Regions from separate parts of the Acuticoccus sediminis genome, predicted to be linked through region 2. Evidence: predicted binding sites of a transcription regulator. Region 2 holds the regulator's gene; the other holds the start of a gene.
What was found. The regulator LexA, encoded in region 2, represses DNA repair genes until DNA is damaged. The targets are predictions, from matches to a motif close to TGTTCNNNNTGTGTTCNG.
Positions count from the first base shown of each region.

Region 1 (7,484 bases), 130 kb from region 2:
GACTATGGACGCGAGAACTTCGGGCGAGACCACGGCCGCGCGGCAGAAGTCGCTGTCGGTCCTGCTGCGGGAGCTGGCCGGCTTCCCGTTGCCGCCCGAGCACGAGCGCCCGCACAGGCCGATCGCCGCCTCCCGGTTCATCCCGCTGTCGCGTCAGGCGGTGATGGCGCACCTCTGCCGCCACATCGAGGGCGAGAAGGACGGCGAGACCTTTGCGATGGCGGCGCTGCGGCTGGAGCGGCACCGCAACCACGACTACCGCCGCCTCGCCTCGGAGGTGCGCCGCGTCTACCTGCCGTTCAGCCCGGACAACGACACCGTCAACGTCCTCCAGTTCGAGCCGGCGGTGCGCGAGGAGATGGAGGACCACCTCTCCGGCCTGACGCGGCACCTGCTCACCCGGGCGAACTATACCGCGCTCGAGATGGACGAGATCGACGCCATCCTCTCCGAGCAGTCGAGCTACTCGCTCCGCATCGAGGTGGACCTCGACGAGTACGACCTGCTGCAGGTCTACGTGCGCGACGTCTACATGAAGCCGCATCACGTGCGCCGGCCGGAGACGGCCTACCTCAAGTCGTACACGTACAACATCCGCGCCTACCGGCGCCTCTTCATCCTCCTCAAGCTGAAGACCGACGAGGAGCGGGCGGCCGAGATCGCCGAGGTAGAGCGCGTCTCGCTGAAGACGGCGCGCAAGCGGGTGGCGAAGCGCCGCCGGCAGCTGCCGTCCGGGCTTTCGACGGACAACATCTACATCAAGGTCTTCAAGGACATGCCGGAGCATGACCTGCAGATCCTCTTCCCGCTGCGCCGCGTCCAGTTTCGCCCGTTCGACAAGCTGAAGTTCTATGCGACGGCCGGCAGCGGGACGATGTTCGGGATCGTCTCCACCACCGGCAAGGTGTTCGCGGCGACGAACCCGATCGCGGCGGTGGGTGCGCTCGTCGGCTTCGGCGGCATCCTGGCGCGGCAGGTGGCGGGGTTCTTCAACCAGCGCACGCGCTACCAGATGGAGCTTGCGCAGAAGCTCTTCTTCCACAACCTCGCCAACAACCGCGCCGCCCTCACTCTCCTCCTCGACCGCGCCGAGGAGGAGGACGTGAAAGAGGACCTCATCACGCTCTATTTCCTCGCCGGGGAGAGCGTCGACGAGAGCGAGCTTTCGGGTCACAAGCGGCGGATCGAGGCGGCGATCGAGGAGCAGTGCGGCGTCGGCGTGGACTTCGAGCTCGACGATGCGCTGCGCCGGCTGAAGCGCGACGGCATGGTGACAGTGCGAGGGACGACGCTGACTTTCGGCACCTTCGCCGACGCCGTCGCCCGTTACGACGCGCTCGCGGAGGAGCACGACGTCGACGACGCGCGCCACATCCAGGACCTGGAGACGTTCGACGTCTGCGAGTGCGCGGCCGCGAACGAGGCGTGAGCCCGCGACCGCCGCTCCCGGCGCGGCGGCGTCAGGGGGTGATCAGGCCGTCGAAGCGGATGGTGTCGAGGCCGAAGCCGAGGGTGAAGACGGCCGCCGTCGACGTCGGGAAGCCGTGGGCGAGCGCGGCGCCGTCCTGTCCCGCGAATTCCAGCGCCAGCTCGTGGACGGTCGGGTTGTGGCCGATCACGAGGACGCGCTGGCCGGTCACCTTGCGCAGCGCGTCGCGCAGGTCCGTCACGTCCGCCTCGTAGAGCGAGCGGCGCAGGTGGACGATGCAGTCGCCGGTCACGTGCGGCATCACGGCCGACAGCGTGTCGCGCGTGCGGCGCGCGGCCGAGCACAGGATGGTGTCGGGCGTCAGGCCATGCTCGGCGAGCTGGCGGGCGGTGGAGTCCGCCTCGTTCCAGCCGCGCTCGACGAGCGAGCGGTCGAAGTCCAGCTTGTTCTCGCCGGCCTCGGCCTTCGCATGGCGCATGATGATGAAATAGCGCATCAGCGACGCGCCCGGTCGAGGAAGGCGAGGCGCTCGAACAGGTGGACGTCCTGCTCGTTCTTGATCAGCGCGCCGTGCAGCGGCGGCAGGATGTTGCCGGACTTCTTCTCGGCGATCGCCTCGGGGTCGAGATCCTCCACGACGAGGAGCTTGATCCAGTCGAGCAGCTCGGACGTGGACGGGCGCTTCTTCAGGCCCGGCACCTCGCGCAGCGCGAAGAAGCTCTCCAGCGCGACGCGCAGCAGCTCCTTCTTGAGGTTCGGGAAGTGGACCTCGACGATGGCGGCGAGCGTCTCGGCGTCCGGGAACTTGATGTAGTGGAAGAAGCAGCGGCGCAGGAAGGCGTCCGGCAGTTCCTTCTCGTTGTTGGACGTGATGATGACGACCGGGCGGCGGACGGCGCTGATGTGCTCGCCGGTCTCCAGCACGTCGAATTCCATGCGATCGAGCTCGAGGAGCAGATCGTTCGGGAACTCGATGTCGGCCTTGTCGATTTCGTCGATGAGGAGCACGGGCCGCTGCTCGGCCACGAACGACTCCCAGAGTTTGCCGCGCCGGATGTAGTTCGAGATGTCCGACACGCGGGGGTCGCCGAGCTGACTGTCCCGAAGGCGGGCGACCGCATCGTACTCGTAGAGGCCTTCACGCGCTTTTGTGGTGGATTTGATATGCCACTCGATCAGCGGTGCGCCGAGGGTCTTGGCGACCTCGTGGGCGAGCACGGACTTGCCCGTTCCGGGCTCGCCCTTGACGAGGAGCGGTCGCTCCAGGGCGATGGCCGCGTTGACGGCGACGGATAAATCCCTGGTCGCAACGTAGCTCGCCGAGCCTTCGAATCGCATGGCACCTCACACGGACTTGCGCAGTCGGGCCCGGACGGCGTCGTCCCAGGCGCCATGTTGCATGAGCCTTGCCTACAGCTCCGAAGTCAAGGCGAGGCAGGGCAATTTCCGGCTCGGCCGCCCCGCCGGAGGGATAAGGAGAGACTTGGTGTGAGTTGATTTTGACGATGATTGCAAGGGGGCAACACCAGAGGTTAACCGCGTAACGGTTTGTGATGCTTGCCCCTTCCGCCTTGCATTTGTTCCATAAGAGTGTATAGCGACGGCGCAGTAGCGGGGGTGATACGCGCGTGGTTGAGACGGTCGAAGAACGGGTCAACGACGATTATCGTCCGTCCGAGGACGAACCGTTCATGAATGAGCGGCAGAGGGAGTATTTTCGCAAGAAACTGTTGGACTGGCGGTCCGATATCTTGCGGGAAGCGAAGTTCACGTTGGAGCAGCTCGCCGAGCGCGAGCGCAATCATCCGGACCTGACGGATCGCGCAACGTCCGAAGCGGACCACGCGATCGAGCTTCGGGCCCGCGACCGGCAACGCAAGCTGATCGCCAAGATCGACGCGGCGCTCGCCCGGATCGAGGACGGCTCCTACGGGTACTGCGAGGAGTCGGGTGAACCCATCGGCCTTCGCCGGCTGGATGCCCGCCCCATCGCGACCCTCTCCATCGAAGCGCAGGAGCGGCACGAACGCCGCGAGCGCATCCACCGGGACGACTGATCCCGGAGGACCGTCGATCCTCTGGATCGACACAGGCCGAAGGCGCGCCAACGCGCCTCGGCTCCACGAATCAGGCATAAGGACGGTATGAACGCCATACCGCCTCGTTTGGTCGAAGATCCTGCCGACGCGCCCCGGCGCGCCGAGGGGAGCGCGATGTCGCAAGGTGGCCCGTCGTCCGGGAGCCGGGCCGGCGGCAGGGCGGCGCTCGAGACGAGCCTCGCCACGGCCGGCGCGTTCACGGCATTGTCCGGATCGGCCGCGAGCATCGCCTTCGGCGCTCCGTCCGCGCTTTCGGGTGTACTGGCGGCTCTCGCGATCGGCGCGGCGGGCTATTGCGCGTGGCGCCATATCCGCCCCGCCGTGCCTCAGTCGGTGGCCGGGCCCTCTCCGATTTCCTCAACGAGTCCAATGGCCGTCACCACAGTGACCGGCACGCTGGTCGCGTCCAACGCAGCCTTTGCCCAGATGATGGGCAGTCGCGGGCAGGAAGCGCACCCGGACGCCCTCGCCACCGGGCCGGCCGCGGCGCTGGCGCTCTTTTCGCTGCGTCGGCAGTCGATCGCCGAGGGGAGTGCCGAAGGGTTCGTTCCGCCTTCCACATTCGCGCGGCTCGACTGCCGCGACGGGCGCATCGTCCACGTCTTCGAGCCCGCCGGGACCGAGGCGGGCGGCGACCACCCGGGGCTCGAGGAGACGCTCGTCGCCATCGTCCCCGCGGCGGCGGTCGTGGTCGGCGTCGACGGGGCGATCCATGCGGCGAACGCCCGCTACCGCGCCCTCGTCGGGGAAGGCTCCAACCTCGCCGACGGCCTCGCGGCGGAGGACGGCGTCGTCGCCCGCCTCGTGCGGCAGGCCCACCAGCACCACACCAGCCGCGTCGATGCGACGCTGCGGCATACGCCCGGCCGGCGCATCCGCCTCTCGGCCAACCCGTTCCCGGGCTCCGACGACCGGGCGATGATCGTCCTCTCCGACGTCACCGACCAGTCCGAGCTCGAGGCGCAGATCGCGCAGAGCCAGAAGATGCAGGCGATCGGTCAGCTCGCCGGCGGCATCGCGCACGACTTCAACAACGTGCTGCAGGCGATCATCGGCTTTTCCGACCTGCTGCTGCAGAGCCACCGGCCGTCGGACCCCGCGTTCCGCGACATCATGAACATCAAGCAGAGCGCGCAGCGGGCCGCGGGGCTGGTGAAGCAGCTCCTCGCCTTCTCGCGCCGCCAGACCCTGCGGCCGACGGTCCTCAACCTCAACGACGTGATCGCGGACCTGTCGATCATGCTCGACCGCCTGCTCGGCGAGACGGTGCGTCTCGATGTCGCCTACGGGCGCGACCTCTGGCCGGTGCTCGCCGACCAGTCCCAGGTCGAACAGGTCGTCATCAACCTCGCCGTCAACGCCCGGGATGCGATGAAGGGCGGCGGGACGCTCACCATCCGCACCCGCAACGTGCCTGCCGGCGAGGTCGAGAGCGACGGCGCCGACGAGGTGCAGGTCGACGCGGTGCTGATCGAGATCGAGGACGTCGGCACCGGCATGCCGCAGGACATGCTGGACAAGATCTTCGAGCCGTTCTTCACCACCAAGGCGACCGGGGAGGGGACCGGCCTCGGCCTGTCCACCGTCTACGGCATCGTCAAGCAGACCGGCGGCACGCTGTCGGTGAAGAGCGAGGTGGGGAAGGGGACGACGTTCCGGATCTACCTGCCCCGCACCGAGGTCGAGCAGCGCCCGGCCGCGGTGTCGGACGGGGAGCGGGCCCCGGCGGCGAGCGGGGACCTCACCGGCTCGGCGACGCTCCTGCTGGTGGAGGACGAAGAAGCGATCCGCACCTTCGCCGCCCGCGCCCTCACCGCGAAGGGCTATCGCGTGCTGTCGGCCGAATCAGGCGTCGAAGCCGCGGAGATCTTCGCCGAGGAGGGCGATACGATCGACCTCGTGGTCACCGACGTGATCATGCCGGAGCTCGACGGGCCGGGCCTCGTGCGGAAGATCCGCGCCGAACGGCCGGACCTCAAGGTGCTGTTCATGTCGGGCTATGCGGACGGTGCCTCGCTGGACGAACTCCCCGAGGCTCAGTTCCTGCCGAAGCCTTTTACGCTCAAGGCGTTGGCGGAAGCGGTCAAGCGCGAGCTGGGCCGGAGCTGAGCCCCGCCCGCGTGCACCGATTGTTCCTGTGAGAATCGTGCCGGGGGGCTCTTCGCGAGGCTCCTGTCGCGCTAGGTTAATCATGCCAAAGCGATCGATGGCGCGATACACCGTATCGTTAACGCAATCTTAACGTGTCGAACAGATTGCGAACGCCGTGGTTTTGTGAAACACTGAAATCCAGTCAAGGTGGGCCTTAAGAATGAAGCGCAAGGGATCAGCGATGGCGCAATCAGATCTACGCCTGGTTGAGGGGTCGTCCGTGGACAAGACGAAGGCGCTGACGGCTGCGATCAGCCAGATCGAGCGCTCGTTCGGCAAGGGCTCGATCATGAAGCTCGGCGCCGGACAGACGATCGAGGTGGAGACGGTGTCGACCGGCTCCCTCGGCCTCGACATCGCGCTCGGCATCGGCGGCCTGCCCAAGGGCCGCATCGTCGAGATCTACGGGCCGGAGTCGTCGGGCAAGACGACGCTGGCGCTCCACACCATCGCCGAGGCGCAGAAGAAGGGTGGCATCTGCGCCTTCATCGACGCCGAGCACGCACTCGATCCGATCTACGCCCGCAAGCTCGGCGTCCAGGTCGACGATCTCCTGATCTCCCAGCCGGACGCCGGCGAGCAGGCGCTCGAGATTGCCGACACGCTGGTCCGCTCCGCCGCGGTCGACGTGCTGGTGATCGACTCGGTCGCCGCGCTGACGCCGCGGGCCGAGCTAGAGGGCGAGATGGGCGACCAGCTCCCCGGCCTCCAGGCGCGCCTGATGTCGCAGGCCCTGCGCAAGCTGACGGGCTCGATCTCCCGCAGCCACACCATGGTCATCTTCATCAACCAGATCCGCATGAAGATCGGCGTGATGTTCGGCTCGCCCGAGACGACCACCGGCGGCAACGCGCTCAAGTTCTATTCGTCGGTGCGCCTCGACATCCGCCGCGTCGGCTCCATCAAGGACCGCGACGAGGTCGTGGGCAACCAGACCCGCGTGAAGGTGGTGAAGAACAAGCTCGCCCCGCCGTTCCGCGAGGTCGAGTTCGACATCATGTACGGCGAAGGCGTGTCCAAGCTCGGCGAGCTCCTCGACCTCGGCGTCAAGGCCGGCATCGTCGAGAAGTCGGGCGCGTGGTTCTCCTACGACAGCCAGCGGCTCGGCCAGGGGCGCGAGAACTCCAAGCAGTTCCTGCGCGACAACCCCGAGATCGCCAACGAGATCGAGCAGGCCGTGCGCCAGTCCGCCGGCATCATCGCCGACCGGATTGCCGGGAACCCCGAGCCGGACGGCGACGCCGACAGCCCGGACGAGGACGGCTACGACGCCGCCGAATAAGCCCTGACGCCGGGGCTGCCCGGCGTCTCGCCCCGCAGGGGCACCGCAGCGGCCTCACGGCCATGCCACGAAGGCGCGAGGGCGTTGCCCCTCGCGCTCCTTCGTCCCGCCCCCCACTCAGCTTGCAGATGGTCGGGTTTGCCGAACAGGCGGCCGCCGCGCGCTCGCCTATCAAATCCGATCCACGCAGGGCCGGCGGACGGCGGCCTCGATCAGGGGGCGCAGCGCGCCCGTCTTCGCCATTCTCACTGTGCTGCGCGTCGCTCCGTGCAGCGCATCGCCCCTGCCGCCCGCCCGAAGCCGCCTTCGGTCGCACGTCAATCGGGCGACCGTCGGGGTGGACCTTGGGTTTCGATCCGCGAGGGGCGGGCGACGGTGATCCGGCGTCCGGCACGTCAGCATGCGTGCCGCCAACGCGTGGCCCCCGGGGTGAGGCGCCGGGGACCGGATTTGCGGGGCAGACGGACGACGCCGTCCGGCGCGGGTCAGGCCGCGGCGGCTTCCATGTCGCTGCGGAGGCTGG
Region 1 is NZ_QHHQ01000001.1:1,450,609-1,458,092, forward strand. Features, by position in the region: gene DLJ53_RS06305 (DUF3754 domain-containing protein) at 5-1,429, shown strand; gene DLJ53_RS06310 (SixA phosphatase family protein) at 1,461-1,925, opposite strand; gene DLJ53_RS06315 (AAA family ATPase) at 1,925-2,767, opposite strand; gene dksA (RNA polymerase-binding protein DksA) at 3,121-3,486, shown strand; gene DLJ53_RS35980 (ATP-binding protein) at 3,898-5,637, shown strand; gene recA (recombinase RecA) at 5,861-6,961, shown strand; gene DLJ53_RS06335 (CoA transferase) at 7,447-7,484, opposite strand, start outside.
Region 1: a site for LexA is predicted at 5,775-5,792, ahead of recA (recombinase RecA). Genes of this name have one in related genera too.

Region 2 (7,484 bases):
GCGGCGGCGGCAGGGGCGGTCGGCGCGGTGATGGTGTTCGGCTTCGCGGGGGCCGCCGGGGTCCGAGGGGCGTCGGGTGCGTCTGGCTCTGTCGACGGCGCATAGCGTTGCGCCGGCTCGAACTCGGCCGACGGGCACTCTGGTGGAGTCACAAACTTTCCTTTTCGGAGGCCCGCCCGCGCGCTTCAGGGAGAGCCTCTTGCGGGTGTCAGCCCCCGGTCGTGGACATGTGCCGCGCGACCGCCGGCCGTTCGTTTCGGCGTTCGATGACGAAGTCGTGGCCCTTGGGCTTGATGCCCATGCCATGGTCGATGGCCCGGTGCAGCGCCTCGTTGCCCTCCGACTGGCGCATCGGCGCGCGCAGGTCGACGGCGTGGTCCTGGCCGAGGCACAGGAAGAGTGTGCCGGTGCAGGTCAGGCGCACCCGGTTGCAGCTTTCGCAGAAATTGTGCGTCAGCGGCGTGATGAAGCCGACGCGCCCGCCGGTCTCCTCCACCCGCACGTAGCGGGCCGGACCGCCGGTGCGATCGGTGAGGTCCGTGAGGGTGAACTCCTCGGCGAGGCGCTGGCGCACGGTGGAGAGCGGCAGGTACTGGTCGGTCCGGTCCGCCTCGATCTCGCCCAGCGGCATCGTCTCGATCAGGGTGAGGTCATGGCCGCGCTCGTGACAGTAGCGCAGCATCGGCACGATCTCGTCCTCGTTGGCGTCCTTGAGGGCGACCATGTTGATCTTGACCTTGAGGCCGGCGGCCTGCGCGGCGTCGATCCCCTCGAGCACCTTGTCGAGGTTGCCCCAGCGGGTGATCGCGCGGAAATTGTCCGGGTCCAGCGTGTCGAGCGAGACGTTGACGCGGCGCACCCCGCAGTCGGCGAGCTCGGTCGCGTACTTGCCGAGCTGCGAGCCGTTGGTGGTGAGGGTCAGCTCCTCGAGCGCGCCGCTCTTGAGGTGGCGGGAGAGGTCGCGGAAGAGGCTCATCACGTTGCGTCGCACCAGCGGCTCGCCGCCTGTGATCCTCAGCTTGGTGACACCGCGCTCGACGAACGCCGTCGACACGCGGTCGAGCTCCTCCAGCGTGAGGAGGTCGCGCTTGGGAAGGAACGACATGTTCTCGGACATGCAGTAGACGCACCGGAAGTCGCACCGGTCGGTGACCGAGATGCGCAGGTACGTGACCCGCCGACCGAATGTGTCCTCCAGGACTGACGTCATGCGTTGCCTCATCTGTGTCGGACTTGTTTATATCGGCTTATCGCCCCTTCATCCAAGCCCATCCGAAAGGATGCGTGTCATGCAACCTATCCCATGGCCCACTCGCCTCACCGTCAACCGCGACCATTCGGTGTTGACGGTGGACTACGACGACGGAACCCGGCACGCCGTGAGCGCGGAGCTGCTCCGTGTGATGACGCCGTCGGCGGAGCGAACCGGGCATGGAGCGCGGCAGGTGATCGGCGGCAAGCGGGGCGTGACGATCCGCTCCATCGACCCGGTGGGCCGCTACGCGGTGCGGATCGGCTTCGACGACGGGCACGACACGGGCCTCTACACCTTCGAAACCCTGCACAATCTGGGGACGTCGCCGGACGAGCTCTTCGCCGCCTACGAGGCGGAACTCGCCAAGGTCGCCCTGTCGCGGGACAGGCCCGGCATCGCCCCGGCCCCGTCGTAGCCCTCCGCCACGTGCTCGCCATCCGCACGGAGGCGACGGTCGAGCCATATCCTGAACCGATAGCGTTGCGAGCCTGAGAGCGCCGCAATTCGGCCCACTGTCCGGTGATCGACTGCGCATGACGTCCGTGGGTTTCGCTCGCGACCAGATGTCGTGGCGCCGGTTCCGGTCCCGGATTGAGGTATAGGAAGACCCAATGGAGTCCGGAATGAACTCCGGTCTGTGCGGGTCTCGATTTCGGGGCATGTAAAATGCCGGGATCAATGGTGCGGGGCTCGCGCCGGCCGGGACGGTCGCCGAGGCCGCGCGTCTTCGGACGGATCGACCACAGGGAGACATGATGTCGGACGATGCAAAGTCCTCCGCCGCGGCGCTGTCGCGCGCGGCGGCGCTCTTGGATGACGGAGTTAGCGAACCGGCGGAGGTCGTCGCGGCCTTCGAGGCTGCGGCCACCGTGCTGAAGACGCCGTGCGGCGGCGGTGAGATGGTGTGGCACGCCTTCGGCGACGGCCCGCCGCTCGCGCTCCTCCACGGCGGCCACGGCTCCTGGCTGCACTGGCTGCGGATGATCGCGCCGCTCGCCGAGGCGAACCGCATCCTCGTCGCCGACATGCCGGGATACGGCGCGTCCGGCGACCTCCCCGACATTCCGAACGAGGGGACCGCGTTCGCCGACGCCATGGCCGAACCCATCGTCGCCGGCCTGAAGATCCTGTGCGGGTCCGAGCCGGTCGCGCTGGCGGGGTTCTCGTTCGGCGGCGTGGTCGCGACGCGCGCGGCGCGGATGCTGGGAACGCAGTGCCGCGAACTCGTCATCGTCGGCTCGATGGGCTTCGGCTTCGCCCTTTCCGATCCGCCGCCGCTGCGCAAGGTGCGCACTGTGAGCTCCGACGCGCTGGCCGAGGTCCACCGGGCGAACCTCGCCTCGATGATGTTCGCGAACGCGGACCGGATCGACGACCTCGCGGTCCACATCCAGACGCTGAACGTGCCGCGCGCGCGGGCACCGAGCCGCCTCGCCTCGCGCAGCGCCGCCTTGCTGGAGGCGCTGCCGGACGTGACCGCGCCGATCACCGCGATCTACGGTGAGCGCGACGCCGTCGCCTTCCAGCACGACGAGCGCTGGGAGATCCTGAAGGCCCACCCCGCCGGCGCGCGGCAGCACGTCATCGACGGGATGGGCCACTGGGTCCAGTACGAGGCCGCCGGTGCCGTGGCGCCACTGATGCGCGACGCGCTCGCCGCCCGTCTCGTCCCCGATGCCGCGTCCTGAGCGCGGCCTTTCGCCGGCCCCGGCGGGCCGCGAGGTTGGTCTGCGGACCGCCGCCGTGCTAGGCGGCCGCAACCGGAACGGAGGGGTCGACGCGTGGACGCGGGCAAGGTGATGGACGACGGTTGGACGGCGCTGTCCGGCCAGGGCTACATGGACTGGGTCGGTCCGCTCCTGATGCGCACGCTTCCCGACGGCGACGTCCGCTACGCGATGCGCGTCGAGGAACGTCACCTCAACGGGTTCGGGATCGTGCACGGCGGCGCGATCATGACCTTCCTGGACCACGCCATCGGCGTCTACGGCTCCCGCACGCACGACGCGCCCGGGCAGGCGACGATCAACCTCAACGTCTCCTTCGTCGAGGGGGTGATGGCCGGCTCGCTGCTCGAGGCGGAGATCGAGGTGGTGCGCACGACACGCTCGGTGATCTTCCTGCGCGGGACCGCGAGGGTCGGCGACACGGTCGTCGCGACGGCCGACGGCGTGTGGAAGATCCGCCGCCCGCGCAGCTAGGTCGGCTTCGCGCTACGGCGACTGGTCCGTCCGGCGCGAGTGTCCGGTCAGGCCCAGGCAGTTAGGCTCGCCCGGTGCCGCACGGTTATGGCGGCGCCGTTCGGGGCGCGACTGGCCCGGACGGGCACCCTGGCGGCATCCCGGGAATGGTCGGCCCGCACGGCAGGGCCTGTCCCGGTGGGAACCCTGCCGTACCTGTTCCATACTTCCCCGACATGCCCTGCGAGGCGTGTAGCGTCAGACGGGATCGTCTGACAAAATGATGGCGATGGGTCGTGCGACGGGGTAGAGCGGAGCGGGTCGGGTGTCCGGTCCGGGGCACGCTCCGGTGACGCGGCATCGCAGCCGGGCGGCGTAGAAACGAGGAGACACGGGATGGAACTGTCGCTGGAGGGGAAGGTCGCGCTGGTCACCGGCGCTTCGAGCGGCCTCGGCGCGAACTTCGCGAAGGCGCTCGCGCGGTCGGGGGCCTCGCTGGTGCTGGCCGCCCGCCGGCTCGACCGGCTCGAGGCGCTCCGGGACGAGCTCGCCACCCTCGGCACCACCGTCGGCGTGGTCGCGATGGACGTCACCGACACGGCCTCGATCGCGGCCGGGCTCGACGCCGCCGCTAGTGAGCTGGGGACGATCGACGTCGTGGTGAACAACGCCGGCGTGTCGACCGCGCAGCCGGCGCTGGACGTCTCCGACGAGGACTGGAGCTTCGTCATCGACACCAACCTCACCGGCTGCTTCACCGTCGCGCGCGAGGCGGCGCAGCGGCTGAAGACGGCCCAGCACGGCGGGTCGATCATTAACATCGCCTCGATCACCGGGCTGCGGCCGGCAGGCGCTCTGGTGCACTACGCCTCGGCGAAGGCCGGCCTCATCCACATGACGAAGGTGCTGGCGCTCGAGTGGGCGCGCTACGGCATCCGCGTCAACGCGATCTGCCCCGGCTACATCGAGACCGACATCAACCGCGAATTCTTTGCCACCGACGCGGGCGCGGCGCTGGTCCGGCGCATTCCGCAGCGCCGGCTCGGACAGCCGGACGACCTCTCCGGCGCGCTCTGCCTCCTGGCGAGCGATGCGTCGGCGTACATGACCGGCAGCGTCATCTCCATCGACGGCGGCCACCTCTGCAGCTCGCTCTAACGCCCCGCACCGGCCGCCCCCGCCGGCATGGCGGGCCGCGATGGACGTCGGGGAGAGGCAGCTCGCCCCGGGAAATGCTGATCGACTGGCCTCGCCCACGGGCGTAGCGGTCCAGGCAGGCCGGCGGGGACAGGCGGTCCCTCGGGAAATGCCGATCGATTGTCCGTGCCCATGGACGTGGAGGTCCGGGCAGACCGTCGGGGAGAGGCACGTCGCCCGGGAGATGCCGATCGATTGGCCACTCCCATGGGCGTGCTGGTCAGGGCCGGCCGTCGGGGAAGGCAGGGCCCTCGGGAAATGCCGATCGATTGGCCGCGCCGATGGGCGTGGAGGTCCGGGCTCGCCGGCGGGGAGAGGCAGGTCGCCGGGAAATGCCGATCGATGGGCCGCGCCCGCGGGCGTGGAGGTCCGGGCAGGAGGTCGGGGAGAGGCAGGTCGTTCAGGGAAAGCCGACGGATCCGCCGCGCCGAACGAGGCGGGCCGAATGGTGGCCGTCGCGGGGACCGCGTGATTGGCGCGGACTGAACGAGTCCGGGCGGCAGGTCGCGTCGGTTCCGGGTCCGGAGGCTGCGGTCTCGCGGGTCGGCTGCTGCGGCCCGGCACCGTGTGGTGCCGGAGCGGCAGTTGCGGTCCTGCGCGTCAGTAGTGACGGAGGAGGGCGGCGAGCCTGCCCTGGATCTGGACGCGGTCGGCGCCGAAGATGCGCGTCTCGTACGCCGGGTTCGCAGCCTCGAGCGCGATGGTGTTGCCACGCTTGCGCAGACGCTTGAGGGTCGCTTCCTCGCCGTCGATCAGGGCGACCACGATGTCGCCGTTCTCGGCGTGGTCCGTCCGCCGCACGACGACGGTGTCACCGTCGTGGATGCCGGCATCGATCATCGAATCGCCCGTGATCTCCAGCGCGAAGTGCTCGCCGGGGCCGAGCATGTCGGACGGGAGGTGGACGGCGGAGCTCTGCTGCTGGATCGCCTCGATCGGCACGCCGGCGGCGATGCGGCCCATCATCGGCACGTCGACGATGTCGTAGGCGGTCGTGACAGGGCGCAGCGAAGGGCCCCGCTTCGGCGGGATGGCCGGATCGCGCGGGGCCGACCCCTCGATGACGGACGGGGAGAAGCCGCGCGGGCGTTGCGGCGGGCTCGACTTCGCGAGCGCGACGTCCGGCAGGCGCAGGACTTCCAGCGCGCGGGCGCGGTTGGGGAGGCGGCGGATGAAGCCACGCTCCTCCAGCGCGGTTATCAGGCGATGGATGCCGGATTTGGATTTAAGATCGAGCGCATCCTTCATTTCCTCGAAGGACGGCGGCACACCGGTCGAGCTCATACGCTCATGAATGAACATGAGGAGATCGTACTGCTTCTTCGTCAGCATAGTTCGTCGTCGTCCTGACGCTGTATGACCAGCATTGGTACCCGAATCATTCCGCCATCATCTATACACGTTCGTCGTGTGTTCCGCAATGCGGAGCCCGCAGAACGTCACGAGTCAAGCAATCAGAGCGCGATATACCGACATGGACTCCCCGCCGGCACGGGACCTTCATGCGGTTGACGCACGAGCAGAACATCCGAAGCCGCGAGCACGGCTAGCATCGATGAATCCTGCCGCGATGCTGGCGTAATCGTCGATCCCGATCGCACCGCGCGCATGTGATCGCGGCGAGGGCCGTTCGCCGGGAGGTCGCGGCCGAGAATCCCCTCGCGCACCTCCGGCAGCGGTGCCGTCACCCCCTGCATCGCCTTCACCAGCGGAACGAGGAACAGGACCGCGCAGACCGCGCCCGATACCGGGTTGCCCGGCAGGCCGAGAACGAGCGGCCTGGAGGAGAACATCAGCGGCTTGCCCGGCCGCACCGCGACCTTCCAGAAGTCCGGCTCGATGCCGAGGTCCGAGAGGGCGGGCTTGACCAGGTCGTGGTCGCCGACCGAGGCGCCGCCGAGCGTGACGAGGATGTCCGCCTCGGCGATCCCGGCGGCACAGCGCCGGGCGATCTCGGCCCGGTCGTCCGGCGCGATGCCGAGGTCGATCGGGTCCGCGCCGGCCGCGCGCACCGTCGCGGCGAGCGCGGGTGTGATCGAGGCGACGATCTGGTCGGGACCGGTGGGCGAGCCGGGCGGCACGAGTTCGTCGCCGGTGGCGAGGAAGGCGACGCGGGGCCTGCGGGCGACCGTCAGTTCCGCATGGCCGCCGGCGCCGGCGAGTGCGATGTGGCGCGGCGCGAGGACGGTGCCGGCCGCCACCAGTGTGTCGCCGGCGGCGAAGTCGAGGCCGAGCGCGCGGATGTGGTCGTTCGGCTTGACCGTGTCGGTGGCCGTGAGCGCATCGCCGTCGCGCGCTGCGTCCTCCTGGATGAGGATCGCGTCTGCCCCCTCCGGCACCGGGGCGCCGGTGAAGATGCGGACCGCCTCGCCGTGACCCAGCGGACGCGGGTAGCGCCGCCCGGCCGCGGATTCGCCCACCACCCGGACCGGGCCGGGCATGTCGGCGGTGCGGACCGCGTAGCCGTCCATCGCGGACGAGGCGAAGGGGGGCTGCGTGCGCATCGAGACGACGTCGACCGTCACGACGCGGCCGGCGGCCTCGGCGAGCGGTACGGTCTCGGACGGGAGGTGGGGAGCGGCGGCGATCAGGCGGGCCTGCGCCTCGTCGACGTCAATCAAGAGGTGCGCCACTCGCCCGAGCGGCCGCCGGACTTTTCCAGGAGCCGCACGCCGCCGATCACCATGCCCCGGTCCATGGCCTTGGCCATGTCGTAGAGCGTCAGGCAGGCGGCGGAGACGGCGGTGAGGGCCTCCATCTCGACGCCGGTGCGCCCCGTGGTCTTCGCCCGCGCGGTGACGCGGTAGCCGGGCAGCGACGGGTCCGGCTCGAGGTCCACGGACACCGACGAG
Region 2 is NZ_QHHQ01000001.1:1,582,119-1,589,602, forward strand. Features, by position in the region: gene DLJ53_RS06850 (multidrug effflux MFS transporter) at 1-152, opposite strand, end outside; gene moaA (GTP 3',8-cyclase MoaA) at 209-1,210, opposite strand; gene DLJ53_RS06860 (gamma-butyrobetaine hydroxylase family protein) at 1,290-1,670, shown strand; gene DLJ53_RS06865 (alpha/beta fold hydrolase) at 2,011-2,943, shown strand; gene DLJ53_RS06870 (PaaI family thioesterase) at 3,037-3,456, shown strand; gene DLJ53_RS06875 (glucose 1-dehydrogenase) at 3,832-4,593, shown strand; gene lexA (transcriptional repressor LexA) at 5,233-5,964, opposite strand; gene DLJ53_RS06885 (molybdopterin molybdotransferase MoeA) at 6,087-7,253, opposite strand; gene trpC (indole-3-glycerol phosphate synthase TrpC) at 7,250-7,484, opposite strand, start outside.